DNA from 3 places in the Geobacillus sp. GHH01 genome. Region 2 is predicted to be linked to each of the others. Evidence: riboswitches for the same ligand, from Rfam matches in the RefSeq annotation. Region 2 holds a riboswitch; each other region holds the start of a gene.
The links. Region 2 has a riboswitch for S-adenosylmethionine ahead of GHH_RS03325 (bifunctional homocysteine S-methyltransferase/methylenetetrahydrofolate reductase). Riboswitches for the same ligand answer to the same signal wherever they lie in the genome.
Positions count from the first base shown of each region.

Region 1 (10,017 bases), 200 kb from region 2:
GGAAGTGATTCCCGGCGTCGGGATGATGATGCTGCGCGATGTGACCGAGCGCAAGGAGATGGAGCTGCAGCTGCGCAAGTCGGATACGCTCAACGTCGTCGGGGAATTGGCCGCCGGCATCGCCCATGAAATCCGCAATCCGATGACGGCGCTAAAGGGTTTCATTCAGCTGTTGCAAGGAAGCATTGACGGCGACTATTCGATGTATTTTAATGTCATTATGTCGGAATTGAAACGGATTGAGTCGATCATCACCGAGTTTCTGGTCCTGGCGAAGCCCCAGGCGGTGCAGTACAAACAAAATGATATCTGCAAAATTATGCAAGACACGATCGATTTGATCAGCGCCCAAGCGATGATGCACAACGTGCAAATCATCGCCGACTTCGAGCGCGGGCTGCCGCCGGTGTATTGCGAGCCGAATCAGTTGAAGCAAGTGTTCATCAATATTTTGAAAAACGCCATCGAAGTGATGCCAAAAGGCGGGGACATTACGGTGCGCATCACCCGCGCCGGGTGCTATGTGCGCATCTCCATCACCGACCAAGGATGCGGCATTCCAAAAGATAAAATCAAAAAGCTTGGCGAGCCGTTTTATACGACGAAAGAACGCGGCACCGGCCTCGGCTTGATGGTCAGCTATAAAATCATAGAAGAGCACCAAGGGAAAATTGAAGTGGAAAGCGAAGTCGGCGTCGGCACGACGTTCCATATCACGTTGCCGATCGAACGAATGGAAAGAGAGGACGACGATGACGATTGAATATGCAGTATACCGCTCAGAGCTGCTCGGCGACATTTACGTCGCCTCCGACGGCGACGCGATTGTCAAAGTCGAGCTGTTTCCAGAAGAATGGCGCGCGTTCGCCGGCGAACATTCGGTTGTCAAAAGCTGGTCGCCGCTTCTTGAACGCGCGCTTAGGCAGCTGGATGAGTATTTCCACGGTCGACGCCAAGTATTTGACTTGCCGCTGAAGTGGAAGGGAACAGCCTTCCAAGAAGAGGTGTGGGCGGCGCTTTGCCGCATCCCATACGGCGAGACGGCGACATACGCTGACATCGCCGCGCAAATCGGCCGCCCGAAAGCGGTGCGCGCCGTCGGCCAGGCAAACCGGGCGAATGAACTGTCGATTCTCGTTCCGTGCCACCGTGTTGTCGGCAAAAACGGCGCTCTCATTGGCTATGCCGGAAGCCGCACCGATGTGAAGGCGAAGCTGTTGGAGCTTGAGCGCCGCTTACGTAGATGACGCTCTTGCGTTCGTGGAACAGGCAAAGAGTTTGGAAGGCGTTGTATGCGGATGCTGCAATGAAGCAGGCGGAAAAAGAAGCTGATGGCTTGTCTATATAGATGCAATTTGAAGCTTTACCATTTATAGCTTTTATCAAGTATTTGATCGACTGTCGGGCGACCGAACAACGCCGCTTAAAGACCCATATATGGGTCTGTGAAGCAGGTGGTTGTTCGGTCTTCCGTCACGCCAAGGCGTGACGGGGCAAGCCTGTTGCTTGCCTTCGACAGTCGAAAATGGACAAACCGCTTTTCCGTCAAGGATATGGTAAACTTCTTCGTTGCATCTATATGAAAAACGCGTCTGCCCCCGAGGATTGCCATCCACGGGGGCAGAGATCGGGCGTTATTTTTTTTGCCAATGCGACAAGGCGAGGGCGCCGACTAAAATGGCGCCTTTTATAATGTCTTGGGCGTAATACGGAACGTTCATCATCGTCAAGCCGTTCAGCAACACGCCCATTAAAATCGAGCCGAACAATGTGCCGATGACGTTCGGCTTGCCGGCGCCAAAGACGGAAAAGCCGATGTAGGCGGCGGCGACGCTGTCCATTAAAAGAGAGGCGCCGGCCGACACTTGCCCGGTGCCGATGCGCGAGGCAAGGACGATGCCGCCTAAGGCCGCAAAAAACCCGCTGATGACGTATGCATATGTCCGATAGCGGTTGACCGGGATGCCTGAGAGCCTTGCCGCCTCGCGGTTTTCCCCGGTCAAATAAAAGAGGCGGCCGGGTTTCGTGTACGTTAAAAACAGATGAGCGGCAATGACGACAAACAGCATAAGCAAGACAGAAAACGGTACGCCGAACAGCTCTCCCTGGCCGATAAATAAAAAGGAAGGAATGAATTTGCCCGGCGCCGTGCCGCCATCGGGCAGCGGCATGTCGTTGTAGATCGAAAACCCTTTCGTATAGGTGAGCTGCACGCCGTTAATGGCGTACATCGTCGCCAACGTCGCGAGCAAATCGGGCAATTTGAATTTGACGATCAACAACGAGTTCAAGAGCCCGACAGCAATGCCGAGCAACAGCGGCACGAGCAGGGTGATGAAAATTTCTTGGCGGTACAGGACGAGCGCCGCCGCACTGGCAATCGTCGCCAAGCTCACTGTCGAACCGACCGACAAATCGAAGCCATCGACGATGAGCGAAAACGTAATGCCGATTGCCACGAGCGTCACGATCGAAATGGACCGCAAAATGTCACTGAAGTTTTCATACGTAAAAAATCGGTCTTGCGTGATGCCGAAGTAGGCGATCACGGCAAGAATGGCCAGCAAGGTGCCGTGTTTATACAACCATTCAAGAATGGACGGCGCCGTTTTTTTCGACGGCGCTGTGGAAACGGCTGGCTGGCTCATGGATCTCACCTCCGCTGCAATAGTAAACAAGCTGTTCATACGTCAATTCAGCGGCCGGCAGGCGAGCGAGCAGCCGGCCGTCGACCATCACGTAGATGGTGTCGCAAATGTCAAGCAGCTCTTGAAATTCGCTGGAAAAGTACAGCACCGTTTTTCCTTCATCGGCAAGGGAGCGAATGATGGAAAACACCTCTTGTTTCGCATGGACGTCGATTCCTTTGGTCGGTTCGTCAAACAAAAAGACGCGTGCGTTTGTGTTGAGCCATTTGCCGATGACGACTTTCTGCTGGTTGCCGCCGCTTAAGTGGCGGACAGCGGTCGAAGGCGACGGCGGATGGATGCCGAGCGAGCGGACAAGTTCGTCGGCGGCGTCCGTTTCCTTCCTCCGGCTGATCCATTGCCAGCGCGACAGGCGGGAAAGAAGGCGGACGGTCAAGTTCGTTTTCACTGATTCGGGCAAAAACAACCCTTGTTTGCGCCGTTCTTCCGGGATGAGGCAAAGGCCGGCGTCGATGGCTTCATAAGGCGATGAGAACACATAGCGTCTGCCATCAATTTCCCACTCGCCGGATGTGTTCCGGTGGGCGATGAGGCTTTCGGCAAGCTCCGTCTTGCCGGCGCCGACGAGGCCAGCGATGCCGACGATTTCGCCGCGGTGGGCGTATAGGTCGACTGTTGTCCCGGTTTTGTCGATCAACATTCCGCGGGCGGCAAACGCGATGTCGCTTCTGTATGTGCGTGCTTGTTTCGCGGCGGCGGTCCGCTTCGTTCCAGTCATATGAAGGACGATGTCCTCAAGCGGCAGGCTGCGGGCGCCTCCGTGATAGACGACGCGGCCGTCGCGCAAAATCGTCAGCCGGTCAGCGATCTCCTGAACTTCTTTCAGTTTATGAGAGATGTAAATAAAGCCGACGCCTTGCTGCTTCAGTTCATCGATGATGGCAAACAGACGCCTTGTTTCCGCCTCGCTTAAGGCGGCCGTCGGTTCGTCTAGGATGATATAGCGCGCGTTGGATGACAGCACTTTGGCGAGCACAATCAGCTGCTTTTCATGGAGCGAGCAGTCGCGAACCAATTTCGTCGGCGGCAACGACAGGCCGACGCGGCGAAGCAGGGCGGCGGCCCGCTCTTTTTCTTGACGCAGCGAGCGAATCGGCCGTTGCTTCACATGGACGAACTCGTCCGCCGCTACATTTTCGTAAATCGGCAAGCCGGGAAAGAGCGCTGTGTCAACTTCTTGAACGACGAGGCCGATGCCGGCTTGTTTTGCTTCGCGCGGCGATGAAAACGTGTATATCGTACCGTCGATCGTGATCGTACCAGCGTCAGGCGGAATGGCGCCGGCCAAAATGTTCATGAGCGTGCTTTTGCCGGCGCCGTTCATGCCTAAAAGGGCGTGGACTTCGCCAGGACGAACGTCGAAGTCCACGCCGTCGAGCACGCGCACGGCGCCAAACGATTTTTCCATGCCCCGCATTGACAACCCGTTCATTTTTTGTTCACCTGGGCTTCCAACGTTTTCATCCACGGCGAGATGGCGACATTGGATTGCCCCCAGCCCGGGATGTATTGCGAAAGCTCATTCATCGACACTTGTTTGTCCGGAAGATCGGACCGTTTCACTAAATGCGGCTCAAGCGAGTAAATGTTCGGCGTTTTTTCTCCAGCGATTTTTTGATACGCGAACCGCACTTGGACGCGGCCGACTTCGGCTGGGTCGGTCGCCGTTGTCGCCACCCATGGGCTGTTTGGTTTTTGGATCATTTGCAAGTCTTCATCGCTCAAATCGATGCCATACACTTTAATTTCCGTGCGCCCAGCTTGCTCGATGGCGCGCGTCGCCCCTTTGGCGAACTCGTCCCAAGTTGCGAAGACAGCGTCAATGTCGCCTTTGTTCGGGTATTTTTTCAAAATCGCTTCCATTTGCGTTTGTGTGTCCAAAGCTGTGTTGGCGCTCGCCGTGCCAAACTTGGCAATTTCTTTAATGTTCGGATAGCGTTTTTTGAACGCGTCATAAATGACATGGCGGCGTTCCATCGGGGTAAAGCCGCCGACCCAAATCGTGACGATGTTGCCTTCCCCGTTTAAGTCTTCTGCGAGCGTTTTTAATGTTTTCCAGGCGAGGCTGTAGTCGTCTTGGTCGATGACGGTGACGCCGGGAATGTTCAAATCGTTGTCAAACGCCACAACTGGAATGCCTTTGGCGACAGCTTTTTTCACCGGGCCTTCGAGCGCATCGGCGCGGCCGTGGTCAAGCAAAATGGCGTCAACATTTTGCGTAATGGCCGTCTCAACGTACGATGCCATTTTGGTTAAATCGTTGTCGGCGTTGTAAATTTGCACCTCGCCGCCGAATTTTTGCACTTGTTCTTTGACGCCGGCGATGTATTGCGATGAGAACGTGCCGATGGACAGTTGCATAATGGCGGCGATTTTCACCGGCTTTTTCAACTTTTCAGGAATGGCCGCTTGCTCGTCGCTTGTTGCCGTCGAGTGGCTGGATGTCGTTTCCGTTTTGTTGTTCGTGGTCTTGGCTCCGTTGGCTGGCTTGGAGCTAACGGCATCTTGCTCGTGTGTGCAGCCAGCCAAGATGGAGAACACGGCAAAGAAAAGAAGAAAAAGGGAAGATAAGGCCTTAAATCGTTTCATGTTGCTCCTCCTTTGTGAATAATGATGGCAGCGTTGCGTTGTAATTGCCGCGAATGATGCCTTTTTCGGTAATGATGGCGGTAATGAGTTCGTTTGGCGTTACGTCAAACGCCGGATTGTATACGTTGACGCCTTCCGGGGCGATGCACACGCCGGCAATGTGGGTCACTTCATCCGGATGGCGCTCTTCGATCGGGATGTCCGCACCTGTTTTCGTCGTCAAATCGATCGTGGACAGCGGCGCGGCGACGTAAAACGGAATGTCAAACGACTTCGCGAGCAGGGCGAGGCCGAACGTGCCGATTTTGTTCGCCGTATCGCCGTTTCGCGCGATCCGATCGGCGCCGACGATGATGGCGCCAATGCCTTTCGCCTTGATCGTTTGCGCTGCCATGTTGTCGGTGATGAGCGTCACATCAACGCCCGCTTGCATCAGTTCCCAAGCGGTCAGGCGCGCCCCTTGCAAAACGGGACGTGTCTCAAGAGCGTAGACGGATAGCTCGATTCCTTTTTCTTTCGCCAAATAAAACGGGGCGAGCGCTGTTCCGTAGCGGGCGGTGGCGATCGAGCCGGCGTTGCAGATCGTCATCACCCGATCGCCCGGACGAAAGAGCGACAACGCGTATTCGCCGATGCGGCGGCACACATCCTCATCTTCCACTTGAATGCGGATCGCCTCATGGATGAGCGCCGTTTTTGCCTCGTTGACGGAAAGGGCGTCGGCCGCAGCGGTGACGAGCCGATCGAGCGCCCAAAACAAATTGACGGCGGTCGGTCGGGCGCCGGCCAGGTAGTCGCGATCCTGTTTTAAGCGGCGACGGAATTCATCGACCGACTCGGTGTCATAGCTCGAAGCGGCGAGCGCCAAGCCATAGGCGGCAGTGATGCCGATCGCCGGCGCGCCGCGCACTTTCAGCGTGGCGATCGCGTCATATACGTCTTCAATGGTGTGCAAGTCGATATATTCCGTGACTGTTGGAAGTTTTTGTTGGTTTAAAATCGTCACATGCGTCTCGCGCCATTCGACTGAGCGCGGGATGGCAAATGTGCTCATTGCTGTCTTCCTTTCTTTTGGCGTTGTTCGTTTGTCCGGCCCGTCGCCGGCGGGCCGGATCGAATGGCATTACTGCTTGGTTTCGGCGAGCAGCCGGCGGAAGCCATCCGTTCCTGTCAGCTCAGCCCGCTCAATGATCAAGCGGCGGCCGAGGCGGAGCGCATGCCGTTTGGCAACAAGCCGTTCATCTTTGTGCTCGATGCCGTCAAGGTCCGCCACATGGGCGAGGCCGATCGTCCGGCGGATGACTTCGCAGCCGGCAAAGCCGACAGCATCGATGAACGCGTGCCGGAGCACGTCCTCGAGCAAGCCCGGCGTCGCGGCGTACGTTTCCACGCTCTCGGTGCGCCAAAGGGTTGAGAACACGGACGCAAAGACGTCCCATGTCCGGTCGATGTGGTCAAAGAGCGGTTGGCGCTCTAATTCAGGGCGGGACAACGCATTTAACAGCAAATTGGCGAAAAATTGGCCAAGGTCAAACCCGATCGGACCGTAAAAGGCGAATTCCGGGTCGATCACTTTCGTTTCGTCGGCGCTTACGAAAATGCTGCCGGTATGCAAATCGCCATGCAAGAGCACATCGGCTTCGGTTAAAAACTTGCGCTTCAGCTTTGCTGCTTCTAGGTGCAAGCGGTCATCGCGCCAAAGCGCTTCAACGTCTGGGCGCAATTCGTCTTCAAAGTTGTTCGTTTCGTGGTCAAAAAACGGGTCGGTGAAGACGAGGTCTTCCGTGATTTTGCACAGTTCCGGATTGACGAAGCTTTGCGCCAATTTCTTTTTCTCTTGCTGGTTCATGCCGAAATCAGACGTATAAAACGCCGTCTTGGCGACAAACTCGCCGATATGCTGGGACAAAAGCGGATACGTTTTTCCTTCGATCAACCCTTTGCGGGCGATTTGCAAACGGGATAAGTCTTCCATCACCGTAATGGCGAGCGATTCGTCAGAATAGTAGACTTTCGGCACGTATTGCGGCACATAGCTCGCAAACGTGCGCAGCGCGTTGCTTTCGATGACGGCGCGCTTTAACGTAAGCGGCCAGCTTTCGCCGACCACTTTGGCGTACGGCAACGCTTGTTTGATGATTACGCCTTGCTTTGTTTCTTGGTCGACGATATGAAACACTAAGTTCAAGTTGCCGTCGCCGATCTCGCGGCACAAAAGAGGCGCCCCGTCGCGGAATAAGCCGAGGCGGACAGCGAGAGATACCGCCTTCGGTTCGGTCAGCGGTTCGTAAACCGATGTTTGAACAGTGGTCATTGCCTTGTTCCCCCTTTTTTCATTTCGCTCGTTTTCAAATGCCGGTTCTGACGCGCGCTAAAACTCGGCGTTTCCGACAAATGAAAAAGCCTCTTTCGCATACGGAAAGAGGCTTGAAGATTCATTCGTTCTTCGCGCCTCTTATCTTTCAGAAAGACATCGGTCTTTCTGTTGGACTTAGCACCGTGCCCTGCGGAAGCATGACGCTTCCGGCGCCGCCCTTGGCGTGCGCCCTATCTCACGATAGCATTACGGTCGGTTGCTGGGCTTCATTGGGCCAATTCCCTCAGCCAACTCTTGATAAGAGTACCGATTTCTTGTATTCAGTTTCGGGAATTTTCACGATGTTCTCAATCGTTTGGTTGTTTGATTCGAATGATACATGGTCGGCCAATCGATTGTCAATACGTTTTGAAAAAATTTTTTGCCGTTTCATAGTCGTGCGGCCGGCGGTCGGCAAACACCGGGATGCGCGCACGGACGTCCGCAACGAGCGCGGGATCGATGTCGGCCGAGAGAATGCCCGGCTTCTCGTCCGCCTCGGCGATCACTTCGCCCCATGGGTCGATGACGAGCGAATGGCCGGCAAAGACGTTGTTCGGGTCGCGGCCAGCCCGGTTGCAGGCGACGACGTAGCATTGGTTTTCAATCGCCCGCGCCATCAAGAGCGTCCGCCAATGGTGCAGGCGGGGAAGCGGCCATTCGGCGACGACAAACAGCACTTCCGCCCCAGCCAAAGCATGGGCGCGAATCCACTCCGGAAAGCGGATGTCATAGCAAATGACCCCGGCGCATGAAAGCCCGTCGAGCGAAAACAAGCCTAAGCTGCTTCCCGGCTGCAAATACAAATGTTCATCCATCAATTGGAACAGATGGAGTTTGCTATATTCGCCGACGATTTGACCGTTCCGGTCGGCCACGATCATCGTGTTCGTCACGCCGGTTGTTGTTTTTTTAGCGACCGAGCCGGCGACGAGATGGATGCTGTGTGCTTGCGCTAGGCGGGAGGCGAACGCTTTGGCCCGTTCGGCGCCTTCGTCGGCAATCTCATCTAGGCGCGTCAAATCGTAGCCGGTCGTCCATAATTCCGGCAGCACGATGATATTCGCGCCGTCCTTGACGGCCGATTCAATGGCGCTTTCCGCGCGCCGTTCGTTTTCGTTCGGGTCGCCAAACGCAATATCAAGCTGGAGGCAGGCGATGCGGATCGTCATGAGTTTTCACCTCGAAAAAATTTTGCTTTACATTTTGCTTTTTACGATATATGATGTTGCACTAGAATTTCAAGAATTTTTTAAGAAGGTGTGGGCGATGACGATGGAAATTCCTTTTTCCGAGTTGCTTGAGCAGCTGCCAAAGCAATTTTTCGCCTCGCTTGTCGCAAAAGTCGGGGAGAAAATCAAGGCCGGATGCGACGTGATCAATTTAGGGCAAGGCAACCCGGATCAGCCGACGCCAAAGCATATCGTTGAGGCGATGCAGCGGGCGGCGGCTAATCCGAAATACCATAAATATTCGCCGTTTCAAGGCTACTTCTTTTTGAAAGAAGCCATCGCCGCGTTTTACGCGCGTGAATACGGGGTGAACATCGATCCAGACCGCGAAGTCGCCATTTTGTTCGGCGGCAAGGCCGGGCTTGTCGAGCTGCCGCTTTGCCTCGTCAACCCGGGCGATGTGGTGCTGGCCCCGGACCCGGGCTATCCGGACTATTGGTCGGGGATCGCGCTTGCCCGCGCGCGGATGGAAATGATGCCGCTTGTTGCGGAAAACGGTTTTTTGCCGGACTATGAAGCCATTCCGGCGGCAGTGGCCGACCGAGCGAAGCTCATGTTTTTAAACTATCCGAACAATCCGACCGGCGCGACGGCGACAAAGGAATTTTTCGCGGAGACGGTGGCGTTTGCCGCCAAGCACGGCATTGCCGTCGTGCACGATTTCGCTTATGGGGCGATCGGCTTTGACGGCCGGAAACCGGTCAGCTTCCTGGAAGTCGATGGGGCGAAAGACGTCGGCGTCGAAATTTATACGTTTTCGAAAACATACAATATGGCCGGCTGGCGTGTGGCGTTTGCCGTCGGCAACGAGCGGATCATTCGGGCGCTTGAGCTTTTGCAGGATCATTTGTATGTCAGCTTGTTCGGCGCCATCCAGGAAGCGGCCGCCGCGGCGCTCCTTGGTCCGCAAGATTGTGTCACGGAGCTGGTCGCATTGTATGAGGCGCGCCGCAATGCGTTCATCGCTGCGCTCTGCGAGGCCGGCTGGGAGGTGCAGGCGCCATCCGGGTCGTTTTTCGCCTGGCTTCCGCTGCCAAAAGGCATATCATCCGCTGAGTTTGCCGACATGCTGCTTGAGCGGGCGCATGTCGCCGTCGCCCCAGGCATCGGGTTCGGCGAGCACGGCGAAGGG
Region 1 covers NC_020210.1:852,992-863,008, forward strand. The annotation lists gene GHH_RS04365 (PAS domain-containing sensor histidine kinase) at 1-763, shown strand, start outside; gene GHH_RS04370 (methylated-DNA--[protein]-cysteine S-methyltransferase) at 753-1,247, shown strand; gene GHH_RS04375 (ABC transporter permease) at 1,635-2,648, opposite strand; gene GHH_RS04380 (sugar ABC transporter ATP-binding protein) at 2,590-4,140, opposite strand; gene GHH_RS04385 (sugar ABC transporter substrate-binding protein) at 4,137-5,297, opposite strand; gene mtnA (S-methyl-5-thioribose-1-phosphate isomerase) at 5,284-6,351, opposite strand; gene mtnK (S-methyl-5-thioribose kinase) at 6,421-7,611, opposite strand; SAM riboswitch class I at 7,750-7,918, opposite strand; gene GHH_RS04400 (carbon-nitrogen family hydrolase) at 8,013-8,825, opposite strand; gene GHH_RS04405 (pyridoxal phosphate-dependent aminotransferase) at 8,923-10,017, shown strand, end outside.
Region 1: linked by a shared signal. The riboswitch ahead of mtnK (S-methyl-5-thioribose kinase) and the one ahead of GHH_RS03325 (bifunctional homocysteine S-methyltransferase/methylenetetrahydrofolate reductase) in region 2 are both predicted to bind S-adenosylmethionine.

Region 2 (10,017 bases):
TTGAACAGCCGCCCGACTTCATCCATGCCGGCCATGAGCGGACCGTTGATGATGGACAGCGGATCGGAGTAGGTCTCAAGCGCCTTTTCCAAATCGGGAATGAGCCCGTCTTTCGACCCTTCAATAACGTAGCGGGCGAGCCGCTCTTCCAAGCTCAAGTTCGTCTGCGCCGGTTTGGCGGCGGTGATTTTGCTTCGGTAAAATTCGATAAAGGCGTTTAATGTTTCGTCGTTTGTGTCAAAAAGAAGCGCCTCAGCCATTCGCACTTCCTCTTCCGGAATCGAGGCGAACCGCTCCAATTTCTCGGTGTTGACGATGGCGTAATCGAGCCCGGCTTGCGTGCAATGGTACAAAAAGACGGAGTTGAGCACTTCGCGTCCGGCCGGCGGCAAGCCGAACGAGACGTTGCTGATGCCAAGCATCGTCAAGCAATGAGGCAGCCGCTCTTTAATGAGGCGGATGCCCTCAATGGTTTCTTTCGCCGCGCCGATGTATTGCTCATCGCCGGTGCCGACCGGGAAGACGAGCGGGTCGAAAATGATGTCGCGCTCGGGGACGCCGTAGCGGTTCACCAGCAAGTCATACGAACGCAAGGCGATTTCAAGTTTTCGCTCAGCGGTGACGGCCATTCCCTGTTCATCGATCGTGCCGACGACGACGGCGGCGCCGTATTGATGAAGCAGCGGCACGACTTTTGCAAACCGCTCCTCGCCGTCTTCCAAGTTGATCGAGTTAATGATCGCTTTTCCTTGCGAATAGGTGAGAGCGCGTTCAATGACGCGCTCGTCGGTCGAATCGATGACAAGCGGCACTTTCACTTTTTTCACGACTTCGCGGACGAACTGCTCCATGTCATGGAGTTCGTCGCGGTCTGGGTCGGCGAGGCAAATGTCGATGACATGGGCGCCGTTTTTCACTTGGGCGCGGGCGATTTCCGCCGCTTCTTCGTATTTCCCTTCGGCGATGAGGCGCTTGAATTTGCGCGAGCCGATCACGTTTGTCCGCTCGCCGACAAAGAGCGGACGCATCGTTTCATCATAGATGAGCGCCTCGATGCCGGAAACGGCGTGGACATCAAACGAAGACGGAATCGCCCGCGGCGGGAGATCACGCACCGCTTCGGCAATGGCGCGGATATGATCCGGCGTCGTGCCGCAACACCCGCCGACGATGTTGATCCATCCCTTTTCGGCAAAGCGGCGGATTTTCTCTGCCAACATCTCCGGCGTTTCATGATAGCGGCCTTCCTCATCCGGCAGACCGGCGTTCGGGTAGCAGCTGACCGCCGTGTCAGCGAGCGAGGCGAGCGTGCGCAAATGGTCGGTCATAAACTCCGGACCGGTTGCGCAGTTTAAGCCGACGGCGATCGGCTTCATATGGCGCACCGAGATGAAAAACGCATCGATCGCCTGCCCGGCGAGCGTCGTGCCCATCGGTTCGATCGTGCCGGAAATCATGAGCGGCACGCGGCGGCTGACCGCTTCAAACGCCTTCGAAATGCCGAGAAAACCGGCTTTGACATTCAGCGTATCTTGGCACGTCTCGAGTAGGAGAAGGTCGACGCCTCCTAAGAGCAGTCCGCGCGCTTGTTCTTCGTAGGCGGCGACGAGTTCTTCAAACGTTGCGCCGCCTGTCACCGACAACGTTTTCGTCGTCGGCCCCATCGAACCAGCGACAAAGCGCGGCCAGTCCGGGGTGGAGAACGACTCAGCCGTTTGTTTGGCGAGTTTGGCCGCTTCGATGTTCAGCTCAAGCGCCAAATGACCGAGGCCATATTCGTCAAGCACGATGCGTGTCGCTCCGAACGTGTTCGTTTCAATGATATCAGCACCGGCTTCTAGGTACGCTTCATGAATGCGGCGGATGACATGCGGGGCGGTGAGGGTCAAATATTCGTTGCACCCTTCATACGCCTCGCCGCCAAAGTCGGCGGCCGATAGGTTGGCGCTTTGGATCATCGTGCCCATGGCGCCATCGATGACAAGAATTTTTCTTTGCAGTTGCTGTTCTAAGGTGACGTTAGCCATGAACAACCTTCCTTTCTTTGGCGGCCGCTTCTTTTTCGTGAATGTAGCGGACGAGCTCGACCGTCATGTCGTAGCGCAAGAACGGCGTGATCAAATAAATGCCGTTAAACAAATCAAACGCAGCGTCAATGAGCGATTTGGCGATAGCGATGCCTTCCTTGGCTGCTTGCACCGGGTCACCGCTGCAGGCGGCCATGCGGGCGCGAATCTCGTCAGAGAGCGTAATGCCCGGCACTTCATGATGCAAAAAGTCGGCGTTGCGCGCGCTCACAAGCGGCATAATGCCGATGTAAATCGGTGTGTCAAGATGCTTGGTCGCTTCGTGCACTTCAACGATTTTCTCTTCCGAGTAAATCGGCTGGGTCAAGAAATAGTGGGCGCCGCATTGAATTTTTTTCTCCATTCGCTCAACTGCTTTATCCAAATGGCGGACGTTCGGGTTGAACGCAGCGCCGATCGAGAAGTTCGTTTTTTGCCCAAGCGGTTTGCCCGAGTACGACAGCCCTTCGTTAAACTGGCGGATCAAGCGGATCAAATCGAACGATGATAAATCATACACCGACGTTGCTCCTGGGAAGTCGCCGATTTTCGACGGGTCGCCGGTAATGGCGAGCACATCGGTGATGCCGAGCGTATGCAAGCCCATCAAATGCGACTGCAAGCCGATCAAATTGCGATCGCGGCATGTAATATGCACAAGCGGGCGGACGCCGAGCCGCTCCTTGATGATCGTGGCGACAGCGGCGTTGCTGATGCGCGGCGTGGCGAGCGAGTTGTCGGCCAACGTCAGCGCATCGATGCCGGCGTCATGGAGCGCTTTCGCCCCAGCAAGAAACTTGTCAATCCCCAATTTTTTCGGCGGATCCAGCTCCACAATGACCGAGCGGCGCGTGCGGGCAAGCTCGGGAAGGGGAGATGGGGCGGGCCGATCCGCTTGCACTGATACAGACACGGCGCGCCGTTTCACCGTTTTTTCCGTCACCGGCGTTCGGTCGGAGAGCGCTTTTGCCATCGCTGCGATATGCTTCGGCGTCGTGCCGCAGCACCCGCCGATCAAGCGCACCCCTTGGTCGCGGAACGCTTTGGCTGTTTCCTCGAAATATTCAGCGTTCGTCTCATAGACAAGCCGGCCATCGCGGTAATCCGGGAGGCTGGCGTTCGGATACGCCGACAAAAACGCCTGCTTCGGCAGCGGCACTTCCTCGAGCGACCGAAGCATATGATATGGACCGAGACGACAGTTCAGTCCGACGACATCGGCCCCGAGCGCCTCTAGGCGAGCAAGGGCGTCCGCGAGCGGCGTGCCATCTTGCAAGACGCCGACTTCATGGAGCGACACATGGGCGATGATCGGCAAATCCGTTTCTTTGCGGGCGATGGCAAGCACCGTCTCCAACTCTTCCAAATCGTAATACGTCTCGAGCAGCACGCCATCAACCCCTTCAGCCAGCAGGACAAACAGCTGCTCGCGAAACGTCCGTTTCACTTCTTCGAGCGTGACGACGCTTTTGTTTAACGTGCGCAGCCCCCCGATCGTCCCGAGCACGTACGCCCGCCCGTTCGCCGCTTGCCTGGCGAGCCGCACCGCCGCGCGGTTGATGGCCGGCACCTCATCTTCAAGGCCGTAGCGGGCGAGTTTCACATAGTTGGCGCCGTATGTATTCGTCTGAATGACGTCGGCGCCCGCGGCGATATACGCTTCATGAATATGGACGATTTCATCTGGATTGGATAGATTCAATTCTTCAAAACAACGGTCAATGCCGTGCGAATATAAAAGCGTTCCCATCGCCCCGTCGGCGATGAGAATGCGCTCTTTCAACTCATCCAGCAATCCCACGTTCGATTCCCCCGTTTCTCCGTAGTAAAAGAAAAAAGCCTTCTATAAGAAGAAGACTTTTCATTCGCTTCTTCTTATCTTCCAGGCTTCCGCCTGTCTGGATTTAGCACCTTGGCCGCGGGCCAGGTTGCTGAGGGTTCACCGGGCCAGTCCCTCCCCCTCTCTTGATAAGAATGTCCGTATGCAATTGTGCGGTGACGTTTTGATGATTACTATATAATTTAATGTATTTTTCGAAATTATTCAATACGGTGAAGCAAGGAAATTTCAAAAAGAATTTCTTGGATCAACGCTTACCTTGTACCAAGCTCTTAAAAGCATCTCTGTTTCATTTCAATAGCATGAAATATGTCGAAATATGTAAAAAAAGACAAAATTGTCGAACGATTTCTCTTTTTTTTTAGAGTCAAGGTGTATGATTAAAATGGATGATATTAACAAGGAATTTACTAGAAACCGCATCGCAGACAGGAGTGAAGTGGGTGAAACAATGGTCGTGGCCGTATTTTATTCTGATTAGCCTGCCGCTTGTTGTGTTGATTGGAGTTGCTTTTCGCCTAAAAGCGGCCAGCATGCCCATCAAAATAGGATTTATTGTATTGGTGCTGCTTTACGGCGGGGTTTATTCTCGTTTAGTGCGAAGGATGAGATAGACACAGAATGTTTTTGAAAAAAGTTTTGGCTCTTCACCACAACATGTACTTGACAAGCAATACAGCTTCCTGCACAAAGATTTGAAAAAATCACTGATTTGTTGATTTTCCCTTACAAGCGTAAATAGAGTTCAGAAAAAATCAAGTACAACTTTTGGTGAAGAGCCAAGCAGGAAAAGGGGAAGAAATAGATGGAACCGTTATTTTCATTGCAAAACTTGACGTATCGCTATGATGGGGGAGCCACGATTTTTCAGCAATTCTCATTTTCCATTTTTTCAGGGGAGACCGTGCTTCTCACCGGCCCCAATGGAGTGGGGAAAACGACTCTTTTGCATATTATTTCGGGATTGCTCGATAAAGGAGAGCTGCATTATCAAGCCTTTTATAAAGGCAATCCGATTCAGCTTCCCGACATGCGCGCTCATTTGTCTTATGTGACATCCGAGACTGTCATGTTTTCAAAATTGACGGGTTATGAAAATATCGAATGTTTCCGGCTTTTATGGAAGCTGGATCAACAGTACGTCCGCAAAGCGAACGAATTATGCAGTCTGCTTGGAATGGAGGAGATGCTCCCGCTCCCGGTGGATCAGTATTCATTAGGAACAAAACAAAAACTGCATATTGCGATTGCTTTAGCCCGCCCGGTCGAATTGTATTTGATGGATGAACCGTTCAATTCCCTTGATAGGCTAAGTCGCGATCGGTTGGCGGAGTGGATTCAAGGCGACCGTCAACATGCTTATCTCATTGCTTCTCACGTTCATCAAGAGCGCTTCCCTGGCTCCCGCATAATCTCGCTTACACGTCCAAACAATGAAGATAAAATAGAAAAATGACGGCGGGATCTTCAGGAAAAATTCAGTTTTCATACGTGTGATCAAGGATTTTTCCGTTGCACTTTCCACTCTCCTATGTTCTAATTAGGAATAGTGAACATCAAGAAGACGGGGGGCTGGAAGTGAACGGGGAAGAGATCATCCGCTTCGAGCGAGTGACGAAGGAATACGACGGAACGGTCGTATTGGATGACGTCAGTTTTGCGATGGAGCGCGGGAAGTTTTATACGCTGCTTGGCCCGTCAGGGTGCGGGAAGACGACGATTTTGCGGCTGATTGCCGGGTTTATCGAACCGACGGAAGGAACGATTTATTTCCACGGGAAGCCGATTCAAAACGTCCCGCCGAACAAACGGCAAGTCAACACTGTCTTTCAAGACTATGCGTTGTTTCCTCACCTCGATGTGTTTGAAAACGTGGCATTTGGCTTGCGCGTGAAAAAGATGAAAGAAGCGGACATCCGCCAAAAAGTGAGCGAAGCGCTCCGGTTTGTCAACTTGGAAGGCTATGAGCGCCGCCGCATTCAAGAGATGTCCGGCGGCCAACGCCAGCGCGTCGCCATTGCCCGGGCGATTGTCAATGAACCTGAGGTGTTGCTCTTGGATGAACCGCTGTCAGCCTTGGATTTGAAATTGCGCACGGAAATGCAGTATGAATTGCGTGAGCTCCAACGTCGATTGGGCATTACGTTTATTTTTGTCACGCATGACCAAGAAGAAGCGCTGGCGATGTCCGATTACATTTTTGTTCTGAATAAAGGGAAAATTCAGCAGTTCGGGACGCCGAAAGACATTTACGACGAGCCCATCAACCGATTCGTCGCCGATTTCATCGGGGAATCGAACATTTTGTCGGGGCGCATGATCGACGATTTCCTCGTCGAATTCGCGGGCAAGCGGTTTGTTTGCGTTGACCGCGGCTTTGCCCCGAACGAACCGGTTGATGTCGTCATCCGCCCGGAAGATTTGGAACTCGCAGCGCCGGAAGACGGGCAGATCGTCATCCGCGTCGATTCGCTCTTATTCCGCGGCGTCCATTACGAAATTTGCGGCTATGATGAAAACGGCAACGAATGGCTTGTCCATTCGACGAAAAAGGCGGAAGTCGGGGAAACGGTCGGCCTCCGTTTTGAACCGGAAGCGATTCACGTCATGCGAGTCGAAAGGGAGGATGAGGGCGCATGACGGAACGGGCGTGGCGAAACTGGTATTTAATCCCTTATGGCATTTGGTTGGTGTTGTTTGTCATCGCTCCGATCGTCTTTTTATTATATGAATCGTTTTTGGATATAGACGGACATTGGACGGTGGCGAATTATGAAAACGTGTTGACGCCCATTTATTTAAAAATGATGGCGTATTCGTTTTGGTACGCGTTTTTGATTACTCTTGTGTCGCTGTTGATTGGCTATCCGACCGCCTATTGGCTGACAAAGACGAGGCACAAGCAGTTATGGCTGTTGTTGCTCATCTTGCCGATGTGGGTGAATTTGCTGCTGAAGGTGTATGCGTTTTTAGGGCTGCTCGGCACGTACGGGCTGGCCAACGCCCTGTTGCAGACGCTTGGCATTGGAGCGCGGCAGCTGTTGTTTACCGATTTCAGTTTTGTGTTTGTGTCGGTGTACATTTTTATTCCGTTTATGGTGCTGCCGATTTTCAACGCGCTGGAGGAGCTGCCGCCATCGCTTGTCGATGCCGCCCGCGATTTAGGCGCTTCAGCGTGGACGACGTTCCGCCGCGTCGTTTTCCCGCTCACGCTTAGTGGGGTGAAGGCCGGCTGCCAAGCGGTGTTCATCCCGTCGTTGTCGTTGTTTATGATTACGCGCCTTGTCGCTGGCAACCGCGTCATTACGCTCGGCACCGCCATTGAACAGCATTTTCTTGTCACCCAAAACTGGGGAATGGGGGCGACGATCGCTGTTGTGTTAATGATCGCGATGGCGGTCATCGTCGGCCTGACAGGAAGTGGAAGAAAAGAGGGAAGCCGATGAAACGGACGCATTGGTGGGGACGTGTGTACCTGTTAGCCGTGTTTGCCGTGATGTATACGCCGATTGTGTATTTGATGTATTATTCGTTCAACAGCGGCGGGACGATGCACGATTTTCAATCGTTCACGTTGAAGTGGTACCGCGACGTGCTGTCCGACGACCGCTTGCTCATCATCGTTTTGAATACAATCGTCATCGCGCTGCTGTCGGCGGCGGTCGCGACCATACTTGGGGTCATCGGGGCGCTCGCCATTTACTATGTCAAGCGGCAGCGAACGAAAAACGCTCTTCTCGCTCTCAACAACGTGCTGATCGTCAGCCCAGACGTCATCATCGGCGCTTCGTTTTTGCTGTTGTTTACGATCGCTGGCATTCAACTAGGGTTTACATCTGTGCTGTTGTCCCATATCGCTTTTAGCGTGCCGATTGTCGTGTTGATGGTGCTGCCGAAACTCGAGGAAATGAGCCCGACGCTGATTGATGCGGCTAGAGATTTAGGAGCAGGGCCTTGGCAAGTGCTGTCAAGCGTCGTGCTGCCGTTTTTGGCGCCAAGCATATGGGCGGGCTTTTTCATGGCGCTTACGTATTCGCTCGATGACTTCGCCGTGACGTTTTTTGTCACGGGAAATGGATTCTCGACGCTGTCGGTGGAAATTTATTCGCGGGCGCGCCAAGGCATTTCGCTGTCCATTAACGCCCTGTCGACGCTGTTATTTTTATTTACGATGCTGCTTGTCATCGGTTATTATGTGCTCAGCCAAAAAGGCGGCCGAATGTACGGGATAGGGGGGCGAAAGTAGGTGAAACGGCTTGTCCAAGGGTTTGCGGCCGTGTTTATCGCGGCGTTCGTCCTCATGTTCATCACCCACCGGTTGAACGAAGCGGAAGGGTACGGCGGAGGCAAAACGGTGACCGTTTACAACTGGGGCGATTACATCGACCCTGCGCTCATTCGAGAGTTTGAAAAAGAGACAGGGTGGAAAGTGATTTACCAAACGTTCGATTCCAACGAGGCGATGATGGCGAAAATCGCCCAAGGCGGGGCGACGTTTGATGTCGCCGTTCCGTCCGATTACGCCATCAGCAAAATGATCGAGGAAAAGCTGCTTCTGCCGCTTGATCACCGAAAGCTTCCCAATTTGCAATATATCGAACCGCGGTTTCTCAACTTGCCGTTTGACCCGCACAACCGGTATTCAGTGCCGTATTTTTGGGGAACGGTCGGCATCGTCTACAACCGCGAGATGCTTGGCGGCAAAAGAATGACGAGCTGGAACGACTTATGGGATCCAAGCTTGCGCAATCAAATTTTGCTTGTCGACGGGGCGCGGGAAGTGATGGGGATGGCGTTGAACAGCCTCGGCTATTCGCTGAATGACACGAACAAAGCCCATTTGCAAGAAGCGAAGCGGAAGCTCGACCGGCTTATGCCGAACGTGAAGGCGATTGTCGGCGATGAAATCAAGCTGCTTCTCGCCGACGAGGAAGCGGCCATCGGCGTCGTCTGGTCAGGCGACGCGGCCGAAATCATTGCCGAAAACGACAAGCTCGACTATGTCGTGCCGAAAGAAGGCTCCAACTTATGGTTTGACAACATGGTCATTCCGAAAACAGCGAAAAACATCGAAGGAGCGCACGCGTTCATCAACTTTATGCTCGACCCGAAACACGCGGCGCAAAACGCCGAGTATGTCGGCTATTCGACGCCGAATAAAAAGGCGCTTCGCTATTTGCCAAAAGACATCGCGGGCGATCGGCGCTTTTACCCCGATTTGGATTCAGCAGGGCATCTCGAAGTGTACGAAAACTTAGGAAAACACATGCTCGCCTACTACAACGAGCTGTTTTTGGAGTTTAAGATGCAGCAAAAGTAACCATATAGATGCAACGAAATCGTTTCACATATCCTTGACGAAAAAGTGGCTTATCCATTTTTGACTGTCGAAGGCACAAGCCACAGGCTTGCCTCCGTCACGCTTTAGCGTGACGGAAGACCGAACAACGACTCGCTTCACAGACCCATTCCTGGGTCTTTAAGCGGCGTTGTTCGGTCACTCGACAATCGGATGCAATGACCGGTAAAGTTAAAGCTTTACATTGCATCTATACAATCAGAGCAGGCGCCGCCCTCTGTAATAGGGAGATGGGCGCCTGCTTGTCGTTTGCGTAAAGGGTTGCGCCGCTTCCCTAGCACGCGGGAACGAAGAAGCCCATGGGCGGCTTCACATACAAGAAGGGATCGGACGCAGGGAAGAAGAATAGAAAGACATGATATGATGAAAAAGAGGAGGTGGGAACGTTGCCCAATCATTTGCCTATGGAAGAAAATGTGATGGATATGCTCATCGGCGGCTTTTCGGTTGTGATGTTGATCGCGGTTGTGACAATCGTTTTTCTTTGGCGAAGGAATCGAGAAGGGCGAGTGTTTCTGTGGATATTGGCCCATTTCTTGTTGCTGTCTCTGGCTGTTTCATTTGCGCTGAAGGCGATTTCCTTTGATCTTACCCATGCGCAGGCATCCGAAGAAATCTCCCTCCTTCTTGGCAAGGCGGGGATGGCGTGGGGAGCGGGGATGGTTTGTTTGTTGGTCGGTATTGTGAAACTTTCAAGGCGCTGACCGTGATCCCGATAAGCGATAGGATTGGGAAGGAACAACAAGCAACAA
Region 2 covers NC_020210.1:650,281-660,297, forward strand. The annotation lists gene metH (methionine synthase) at 1-2,027, opposite strand, end outside; gene GHH_RS03325 (bifunctional homocysteine S-methyltransferase/methylenetetrahydrofolate reductase) at 2,020-3,867, opposite strand; SAM riboswitch class I at 3,939-4,041, opposite strand; gene GHH_RS19080 (hypothetical protein) at 4,350-4,520, shown strand; gene GHH_RS03330 (ABC transporter ATP-binding protein) at 4,712-5,362, shown strand; gene GHH_RS03335 (ABC transporter ATP-binding protein) at 5,485-6,546, shown strand; gene GHH_RS03340 (ABC transporter permease) at 6,543-7,352, shown strand; gene GHH_RS03345 (ABC transporter permease) at 7,349-8,152, shown strand; gene GHH_RS03350 (ABC transporter substrate-binding protein) at 8,153-9,226, shown strand; gene GHH_RS03355 (hypothetical protein) at 9,652-9,969, shown strand.

Region 3 (10,017 bases), 130 kb from region 2:
TCCGGGAAGGAAAACTTCCTTCTCGGACAGCCTCTTTTTGTTGCCCTTCTTCTCTGGCGACGCAAGGGCGCCGCCCCGCCTTACTCCGGCAGAGACTGCAAAAAGGCGCGCACTTCTTCCGGCGTTTTCGCATCGGCGCTATGCAGATGGGCGATTTTTTCCCCGTTTCGGAACACAAGAAGACTTGGAATGCCAAGCACTTGGTACTTCTCACCAAGATCTGGAAACTGGTCTCGGTCGATTTCGAACCAGTCGTACTGCCCGTAATCGCGGATGATGTCATCGATGAACATGTTCAGGCGCACGCAGTCCGGACACCAAGTTGTGTAAAACTTCATAATCGCTGGCTTATCGCCGGAAATGGCCGCCTCGAATTGCTCAACTGTTTCAATTTGTCTCACATTCGTTCCCTCCCTTTCATGTTGCCGTTCATCTTTACTTTACCATATGGCAAGGCAAAAAAGAACGGGGACGCCTTCACCTCGGGCAGTCGTTTTTGCATACAACAGTAAGAAAGGAGGGGAAAGTGTGAGCAAAGAGTTGGAAAAAGCGCTCGAAAATTGGGTGGCGTCGCGCAAAGAAGGGCATGAAACGTTCATCCGCCTGTTTGAACAATGGGGAAAGGACTTTAACAAACAGCTGCAAGAAATCGAAAAATTGAACAATGGATTTTTAAAAAGTGTACAAGGCAACTTGGACTACATCGAGCAATGGTTTGCGAAGAAGGAGCGGGAATTTGCCGAGCTGTTCCGCCGATTTGGATGACAAAATGGCCTTTGCGCCCATACGCCCCGCTAAGCCGGTGAATACGATACAGTAAACGGAGAAGGAGGTGCACATTATGATGGGCTTCTGCGGTTATGGTTATCCTTACGGCTACGGCTATGGCGGTGGCTATGGCGGTGGCTTTGTGTTGATTGTCGTGTTGTTCATCTTGTTGATTATTGTCGGCGCGGCGTTTGTCGCTTAATGAGAAAAACGGATTCGGTACGGGCCGTTTCGGCGCCACGGAACGGCTCGTATTTTTCTTTCTTTCATGCACGCCGAAGCGGCGGCGTCATACGATATAGCAGGGAGAAGGAGGCGGAACGATGGATCAGCAATTTTTTAAAAACATCGAAAAGAAAACAGGTGTCAATATGAAAGACGTTTTTGAGCTCGCCAACTCGCTGCAAAACGCCAATTTCAGCGACGAAAAAACGGTGCGCCAAGTCGTGAAACGGGTGGCGCAAATCGCTAATCGAAAAGTGCCAAAGGAGCTCGAAGACCAAATCGTCAAGGCCATCGTCCATAACGGCAAGCAAATTGATTTCAATACGATTGCCAATATGCTGAACAACAAAAAATAAGCGAAAGGGAGCTTGCGTGTGCACAGCTCCCTTTTTTGCCCTCTCTGCCTAAGCAAAAGAAAAGGTTTCTGCAGATCCCCTGGCACTTGATGCCATGTAGGCGAAGGACGCTCAATCAGCTGGTTATTCGAGCGATTTCACCATTGTCACATGTGGGATGCCAGCGTCCATAAAGACACCGGAGACGGTCGTGTAGCCGAGCTTTTTGTAAAACGGTTCCGCGTGCGTCTGGGCGTTCAGTTTCGCCGTTTTCGCCCCTTTTGTTTTCGCCAGCTGTTCGATCGCTTCCATCACCATCCGTCCGGCGCCGCGGCCGCGGTAGGACGGCAGGACGCAAATGCGCTCGATTTTGCCGACGCCTTCGTCAATGAAACGGAGTCGCCCAGCACCGACCGGTGTTTGGCCATCATACAGGACGAGGTGGAACGAGTCGTCCTCGAATGCGTCGATTTCCTCGTCTTCCGGCACGTTTTGCTCCTCAATGAATACGAGCCGGCGGACGCGCAAGGCGTCTTCGTACAAAGCGCGATCTTGCGTTGTGCCAATCGCAATGTTCATCTCAGACCGTTTCCTTTCCTCCGACGATAAACGTTTCATAGACGGTCCACGAGCCGTTTTCCAGCTGATAGAGAAGATGGAAGCGGTCGACGGTCTCCTCGAAGTGCACATCTTGCAGCTTCAGCTGGCTGTAGACGTCCGCATATTCTGCGCCCGGCAAATCGCGGCCGATCGTAATGTGAGGTACGAACACAAACTCCGGCTTTCCGGCGAACAAGCCGCTGTGCAGTTGTTCATGAAGGCGCTCGAGCACGTCGTTTGGCTCCACCTTCAAATAAATGATGTTGCTTGTCGGATAAAACGAGCTGAATTTCGTCACTTTGATCGGAATGGGAGGTGTTTCCGCCGCAATGCGGCGCAACTCTTTCGCCATTTTTTTTATTTGCTCCTCATCCGCTTCAAATGGGTATTTCAGCGTAATATGCGGGGGGATGAGGGCGTAATGGCTGTCGTACCGTTTCCGGTACGAGTTGGCGAAGTCTTGAATCCGTTTTGGCGGAAAGATCACAATGCCGTACTTCATTTTGTTTTCCCTCCTTGAACCAGTTCTTTTTCCACGCGCAGGAAACGCACGGAATGGATGCGGCGGCTTCGACATCTTTGAAGTTGCTCCGTTTTGTCCTATAACGATAAAACAGCGGCTACGGCTCGGGGGACATCCGGCTGCCAATACGTCCACGCATGACCGCCTTCGAACTCATGGTACGTATAAGCAAACCGTTTTTCCATAAACAAGTCCCGCGCCATTCGATTCGGGGTGATAAAATCGCGCACATGGCCATCCGTCGTTTTCACCGCTGTTTCCTCTGTGCCAACAGAATGGTAAAGCGAAAGGAGCGATGGATCGCGGAATGAGCGGATGCGCGCCAATACCGAGTCATCGATATAGGGGGACTGCATGGCGATTTTCCCAAATGTATGCGGATACAACAACCCGGCTAGAAGCGACACCGTTCCGCCGAGCGAATCGCCGATCAGCGCCCGGCCTTTGCCCATTTGGTATGTCGGCAGTTCGCGGTCCAAAAACGGGACGAGTTCATGGGCTAAAAAACGAAGGTATGCTTCGTGCTTTCGGCCTTCCGGGTGGTATTTCTCGTAGCGGTCGTTGACGTTCCGATACGGGATGCCGACGACGATCGTCCGGTCGATTGTTCCTTCTGCCATCAGCGTTTCGATGACGGTTTTCATTTTTCCATACATAAAATAATCTTTGCCATCTTGCGCGATTAATAAAGAATATTTGTAAAGCGGCGAAAAATTGCTTGGCAAGTAGACGAGCAGTTCGATTTCTTCTTGCAGCTCCCTGCTGTAAAGCGTATAATCGCGCATCGTTCCTGTTGCTGTCGCCATGACCATCCTCCATGAAAGCGTAAGTTCATCTGTTATTGTAACATATTTGCGCCAAAAGATGTTAACGAAGGGCTCGAATTTTTTGCGAATTTGCCGAATCGTGCCATTCACAAAAAAATGGCTTGCAAAAACGGGGGGAATGCGCTACATTTTTTATTAAAATTAGAAAAATTGAATACGCGTCTCATTCTTATCAAGAGAAGCGGAGGGAACTGGCCCAATGAAGCTTCAGCAACCAGCCGCCCGGCGGCCAGGTGCTAAATCCAGCGAATTGAGCATTCAATTCGGCAGATAAGAAGAAGCATGACCATGTGCGTATGGAAAAGTCTTCTTCTTAGAAGACTTTTTTTATTTACTCAAGCGGCCGCTCCCTCAACCGAGGGGCGTCGAGGATCAAGGCCCTCGGCCGCTGCCCGACAGACAGCGGCGCTTCGTTGGGCGTCAAATGGTCGGCCGTTGATCCATGATGGAATTTTCAGCAGAAGGAGAGAGATGAGATGGAGAAACTGGAGACGTTGTTAGCGCAAATTGGCAATCGGAGCGAAACGGTGACGGGGACGGTCAACCCGCCCGTCTATTTCTCGACCGCCTACCGCCATGCTGGCATCGGAGAGTCGACCGGGTTTGACTACATCCGCACCGGCAACCCAACGCGCAAAATCGTCGAAGAAGCGATCGCGAGACTGGAAGGCGGCGACCAAGGCTATGCGTTCAGCTCCGGCATGGCCGCCATTCAGACGGTGCTCGCCTTGTTTGAGAGCGGAGACGAGTTTCTCGTATCGGCCGACCTTTACGGCGGCACGTACCGCCTGTTTGAGCGCGGCTGGCGCAAGTACGGTCTTGGGTTTCATTACGTTGACTTTGCTGACCTCGATGCAGTGGAAGAAACGATAACGGAAAAAACGAAAGCCATTTTCTTGGAAACGCCGACGAACCCATTGATGCAGGAGACGGATATTGCCGCTGTCTCCGCGCTTGCCAAACGGCATGGGCTTTTGTTGATCGTTGACAACACGTTTTATACACCGGTGCTTCAACGCCCGATCGAACAAGGCGCCGATATTGTCATCCACAGCGCCACGAAATATTTAGGCGGCCATAACGATGTGCTGGCTGGCCTTGTCGTCGCCAAGGGCGAGGATCTCTGTCAACGCTTGGCCGAGTACCAGAACGCCATCGGCGCGGTGTTGTCGCCGTTTGATTCATGGCTGCTCATTCGCGGGATGAAAACGTTGGCTCTCCGGATGCGTCAACATGAAGAAAACGCCAAGCGCATCAGCGCCTTTTTGCGCGAACATGAAGATGTGACTGACGTCCTGTACCCAGGGCGAGGAGGGATGCTGTCATTCCGGATTGCCGATGAAAAGTGGGTGAACGGGTTTTTAAAAAGCTTGCGCCTCATTACGTTCGCGGAAAGCTTAGGCGGAGTTGAAAGCTTCATCACGTACCCGGCGACGCAGACGCATGCGGACATTCCAGAGGAAATCCGCATCCAAAACGGCGTCTGCAACCGACTGCTCCGCTTCTCGGTCGGCATCGAACATGCGGATGATTTAATCGCCGACTTGGCGCAAGCGTTCAAACACATGAAAGAGGTGTAAGCGATGGAACGGGAATGGTCGTTTTCAACGAAACTGCTCCATAATGAATGGAAAGTCGATCGCCACACGGGAGCGGTGAGCGTGCCGATCCAGCATGCCTCCACGTTCCATCAGTTCGATTTCGATTCATTCGGCAAATACGACTACAGCCGCTCCGGCAACCCGACGCGCGAGGCGCTCGAGGAAACGATCGCGGCGTTAGAAGGCGGCGTGCGCGGATTCGCCTTCGCTTCTGGCATGGCGGCCATTTCGACGGCGTTTTTGCTCTTGTCCCGAGGCGACCACGTCCTCGTGACTGAAGACGTCTACGGCGGCACGTACCGGATGATCACGGAAGTGTTGACCCGCTTTGGCATCGAGCATACGTTTGTCGATATGACCGATTTAAACGCAGTGGCCGAAAACATCCGACCGAACACGAAAGTCATTTATATGGAAACGCCGTCCAACCCATTGTTAAAAGTGACCGATATTCAAGGCGTCGTCAAACTGGCGAAAGCGCACGGCTGTTTGACGTTCTTGGATAATACGTTCATGACGCCGGCGCTGCAGCGGCCGCTTGACCTTGGCGTCGATATTGTCCTTCACAGCGCCACGAAATTTTTAGCCGGCCATAGCGACGTCGTCGCCGGATTGGCCGTGGTGAAAGATGAAGAGTTGGGAAAAGAGCTGTACAAACTGCAAAACGCATTTGGCGCTGTCCTTGGCGTCCAAGATGCGTGGCTTGTGCTGCGCGGATTAAAAACGCTCCACGTCCGGCTGAAGCAGTCATCTGAATCAGCGGCCGCCATCGCCCAATATTTGGCTTGTCACCCAAAGGTCGAAGAAGTGTATTATCCGGGGCTCGAGAACCACCCAGGCCATGACATCCAGCGCCATCAAGCGGACGGGTTTGGCGCCGTGCTGTCGTTCCGCTTGGCCGATGAAGAAGCGGCCCGGACGTTCGTCCGCAACGTCCGCCTGCCCGTGTTCGCCGTCAGCCTTGGGGCGGTCGAGTCAATTTTATCGCACCCAGCGAAAATGTCGCATGCGGCGATGCCAAAAGAAGAGAGGCTCCGGCGCGGCATTACCGACGGCTTGTTGCGGCTGAGCGTCGGGCTTGAGGATGTCAACGATTTGATCGCCGATTTTGAGCAGGCGTTGTCGTTTGTCAATGAGCATCCATCGGTCGTTCCGACGCGGTAACGACAAAGGTATGCATCGTTTCGGCGGATGCATACCTTTGTTTTTTTCGTTACACTTCCCGAACAAAGTTGACGGCTGTCAGCGGAATGAGCACCGTGCGCGTTTCCCGCTCGTATCCGCCCGCTTCCGCCCTAAGCTCGATCGTTCCGTCCTCGACATCGGTGAGTCGTCCCTCTATTAAGTTGTTGTCCGTCGCGACTTGGATCGTTTCCCCGATGAGGCGGCGGAGCTGCTCTTCGAATGTGGTCGCAAAGTCCATTGTCTCCTCCCTCCTTTCAGTCTAAAAGGCCGGTGATTTAAGGAGAAATACTGCTCTCCAACAGTGTTTCTCAAATTGAAAAAACTTGCAACACCATCACTTCATTCCTTGTGATTTCTCATAAATCGAGCGAATCCATTGTTTTTCATCAGCCTTCTAAACGGGTGATGGCTTGAATGCTGGCAAACGGAATGTAAACGAAACGCCCGAGCGCATCCTCAAGCACGGCATAATCGTTTCGGACGGCGATGACTGTGCCGCTCACCGGGCCGAAATTGACCGTAATTTCTACTCTCTCCCCAATCAAGTCCTCGAGCTCGTCGCCAATATCTTCCGCGGGTGGCGCCCCTGTGCGCAACTCGGTCAAAATGGCTTGCAACAGTTCGCGCTCGTCCTCCAAAATGTCCCGCTGTTCTTGCTCCTCATCAAGAATGCGGCGCAAAATTCGTTCGGCATCTTCCCCGTGATCGGCGATGGCTTCTAATAGAGAGACAATTTGTTCGACGGCCGAATCATCCAAATCTAGTTTTTCAAGCCATTTGCGGATCTTTTTCAGCTCTTTCACTGCTTCGCGCAAATGTTTATGTCCCAACGCCTCTTCCTCCTTCCTTTTCTTCCATTCGTTAACTACGTTATGCACCGCTCTTTCATTCGACACGGGTGCGTATCCGAGGAAGAAAGAACGATTTTTTTAGCCACGGGCATGGGGAAAACGGTTGAACTTTGTCGGGGGAATGACAGGTAAATGATAGGACAATTCTACTGTTTTCCTAAAAAATCAACGATTGCCTCTCACCGTTAAGAGAAAAAATGGATATATAGTGGATGAGGTGATTGATGATGGTGCCAGAGCGAAAAAAAGACTTCATCAGCGTCGTCATTCCGTGTTATAACGCATCCCGTTATATTGAGGACTGCCTAAATGGGCTGTTCAATCAAACATATCGCCAGTTTGAAGCGATTATTGTCGATGACGGATCGGACGATGGGAGCGAAGAAGTCGTGAAGCGGTGGATGAACGACCATTCCCCGTTCTTCCCGGTCGTCTATATCAAACTCCCGCGCAACGTCGGTTTTGCCGGGGCGCTCAATGTCGGCTACTTTTTAAGCAAAGGTGAGTACATCGCTGTCCATGACGCCGACGATATTTCCCATCCGGAGCGGTTCGAAAAACAATGGAAATTTTTGAACGAGCACCCGCACATCGCTTTAATCGGCACGAATTACGCCGCCTTTCCCGACGGACACTTCGACCGAAAGACGCCCGCCAACTGGCTCGCTTACGGGCGCGACATCCGCCGCGTCTATGTGGAAGGGAAACATTGCATTTGCCACGGCACGATCATGTTCCGCGGCGCCGTGTTTGACCAACTCGGCGGGCCGACAAGGCGGATTCGCGGCGCCGAAGATTATGAGTTTATTGTCAAATGTTTAAACGCCAAGCTGGAAGTGGAAAATTTGCCTGACATTTTGTACTACTACCGCAGCCATCCGCAACAGCGCTCGCGCCAGTTTTATAAGAAAGGAGGGAGCTGATCATGCGCGTATTCATGGTGCTAGATGGCCTTGACTTTGGAGGAACGGAAACGCACGCCTTCAGCCTAGCGAAAGAAATGGCCGCCCGCGGCGTTCATGTGGCCGTCGCCGCCCGCGGCGGGTCACTGGCCGATCGTTTTAGGGAAGCCGGCTGTTCAATTTATTTCATCGATTTTCCAACAGCGATCGAGATAGACGAACAACGGAAAGAACAGCTCATTCAGCAGCTTGAGGCGGTGATGAAGAAGGAAAACATCTCGATCGTTCATGCCCACCAGACGCCATCCGGCATCCTCGCTGCCACCGCTGCGCGCCGCCGCGGCATCCCGGTCGTCTTTACCGCCCATGGCACGTACTATCCGCCAGCCGAGCTTGAAGAGATGCTCCGTCTTGCTTCTGCTGCGATTGCTGTCAGTCCGCCCGTCGAGCGGCATATTGTCCCGCTCATTTCCAAACGGGTTCTCATCCCGAACGGCATTGACACGAACGAGTTTGCCCCGCTCGGCCGCGGAGGGCGGCAGACGCTTGGCATCCCGGACGACGCCTTGGTCATCGTCTATAGCAGCCGCCTCGCCTGGGCGAAAGCTGGCATTTGTTTTATGTTTTTAAAAGCGTGCAAAGATGTCAAACGGCTGTTTCCGACCTTGCACGCCGTCGTTGTCGGAGACGGCCCGCGCTTTTCTGACGTGCAGAGCCTTGTCCGCCTCATTCACCAAACGTGCCGCGAGTCGTTTCTCCATCTCGTTGGCGAACAAAGCGATATGGCTGTGTATTACTCACTCGCTGACGTTGTTGTCGGCACCGGCCGTGTCGCTCTAGAAGCGATGGCATGCGGCAAACCGGTGCTCGCCGCTGGCAACCACGGCTACTTCGGCGTTGTCGAGCCAAGCGGTTATGCCGAAGCATGGGAGTGTTACTTTGGCGATCACGGCTCGCGCCAAGGGTGCAGCCGCTATCTTCTTTCCCAAGACTTAAAACGGCTGCTTGCCTCCCCCTCATACCGCGAACAACTAGGCACGGCCGGACGGGAGTGGGTGAGACAGCAGTTTCATATCAAAACGTGTGTCGACCAAGTGCTTGGCGTATATGCATCCTTGTTGAAAGGGGAATCGTCATGATGAAAAAGGTGTTGTATATCGGTTGGATCGGCTTTCAAAACGTAGGCGACGAGCTGTTATGGAATCTTTTTGCCTCCTATGCCCGCCAATACGCCCCGGACGTTCAAATCATCCCATCGACGCCCAAGGTCAACTGGAAAGATACGAGCCCGTACGACGCCGTCGTGCTCGGCGGCGGTTCGCTCTTGCTTCCAGGCTACATGGCCGTTTTGCAAGAGGCGCACGAAGCTGGAAAACCAATATGGATATGGGGAAGCGGCATTGACTGGATCGGTGAAGCTGAAACCGACGCCTTGTGTGCAGGCGCTAAGCCAGCGCTTCACCGCCACTTTTCCGCCAACGACGTCGAGCTGTTCCGCACCGTCCTCGCCTCGGCCGCCTTTGCCGGCATTCGCGGCCCGCTCAGCGAAGCGGTATTAAAAACGTTAGGCGCCTATCCTGCAAACGTCCGCGTCATCGGCGATCCAGGGCTGTTATTGCAGACTCCCGCCTCAGCCGAACCGCCAAACAAAGAAAAAACGATCGGCATCAACTGGGGGACGACATACAATCGCCTATTCGGCCAACACGAAACACTCGTCGAAGACACCCTCGCCCGCGCTGCCAAAATGTGGATCGCCTCCGGCTACCGGATTCACTTGTACATCGTCTGGCCGAACGACCGCTCCGCCTGCGAGCGGCTGTACAAAAAAATTAACTGCCCGGAGCGCGTCACCTTCGACCGCGCACTATATGACGAACGGCAGTTCATCGAGCGGCTTCAGCCTCTTGCCGCCACCGTCAACTTCAAACTCCACGCTAATTTGTTGTCCCTGGCCGCCGGCGTCCCGGCCGTCATGCTCGGCTACCGGTTTAAAGTGTTCGACTTCGCCGCCTTGCTCGGCCTTGACCGGTATGTCGTCTCGACCGCGAGCCCGCAGCTTGAAACAGATTTGATCGACACCGTCGCCCTCGCGGAACAACACCGCCGCCGGATCATGGAACAATACGAAACCGCCCGCCGCCAGTACATTCCGCTCTTGCTCGAGCCGTTTGAGCGCGGGTTGTTTCGATAAGGGGGA
Region 3 covers NC_020210.1:777,563-787,579, forward strand. The annotation lists partial or broken gene GHH_RS03975 (thioredoxin family protein) at 81-416, opposite strand; gene GHH_RS03980 (hypothetical protein) at 529-765, shown strand; gene GHH_RS17905 (YjcZ family sporulation protein) at 842-970, shown strand; gene GHH_RS03985 (stage VI sporulation protein F) at 1,092-1,349, shown strand; gene GHH_RS03990 (GNAT family N-acetyltransferase) at 1,473-1,907, opposite strand; gene GHH_RS03995 (YjcG family protein) at 1,909-2,430, opposite strand; gene GHH_RS04000 (esterase family protein) at 2,529-3,257, opposite strand; SAM riboswitch class I at 3,445-3,555, shown strand; gene GHH_RS04005 (methionine biosynthesis PLP-dependent protein) at 3,755-4,858, shown strand; gene metC (cystathionine beta-lyase) at 4,862-6,043, shown strand; gene GHH_RS04015 (hypothetical protein) at 6,093-6,302, opposite strand; gene GHH_RS04020 (hypothetical protein) at 6,451-6,894, opposite strand; gene GHH_RS04025 (glycosyltransferase family 2 protein) at 7,143-7,838, shown strand; gene GHH_RS04030 (glycosyltransferase family 4 protein) at 7,841-8,956, shown strand; gene GHH_RS04035 (polysaccharide pyruvyl transferase family protein) at 8,956-10,011, shown strand.
Region 3: linked by a shared signal. The riboswitch ahead of GHH_RS04005 (methionine biosynthesis PLP-dependent protein) and the one ahead of GHH_RS03325 (bifunctional homocysteine S-methyltransferase/methylenetetrahydrofolate reductase) in region 2 are both predicted to bind S-adenosylmethionine.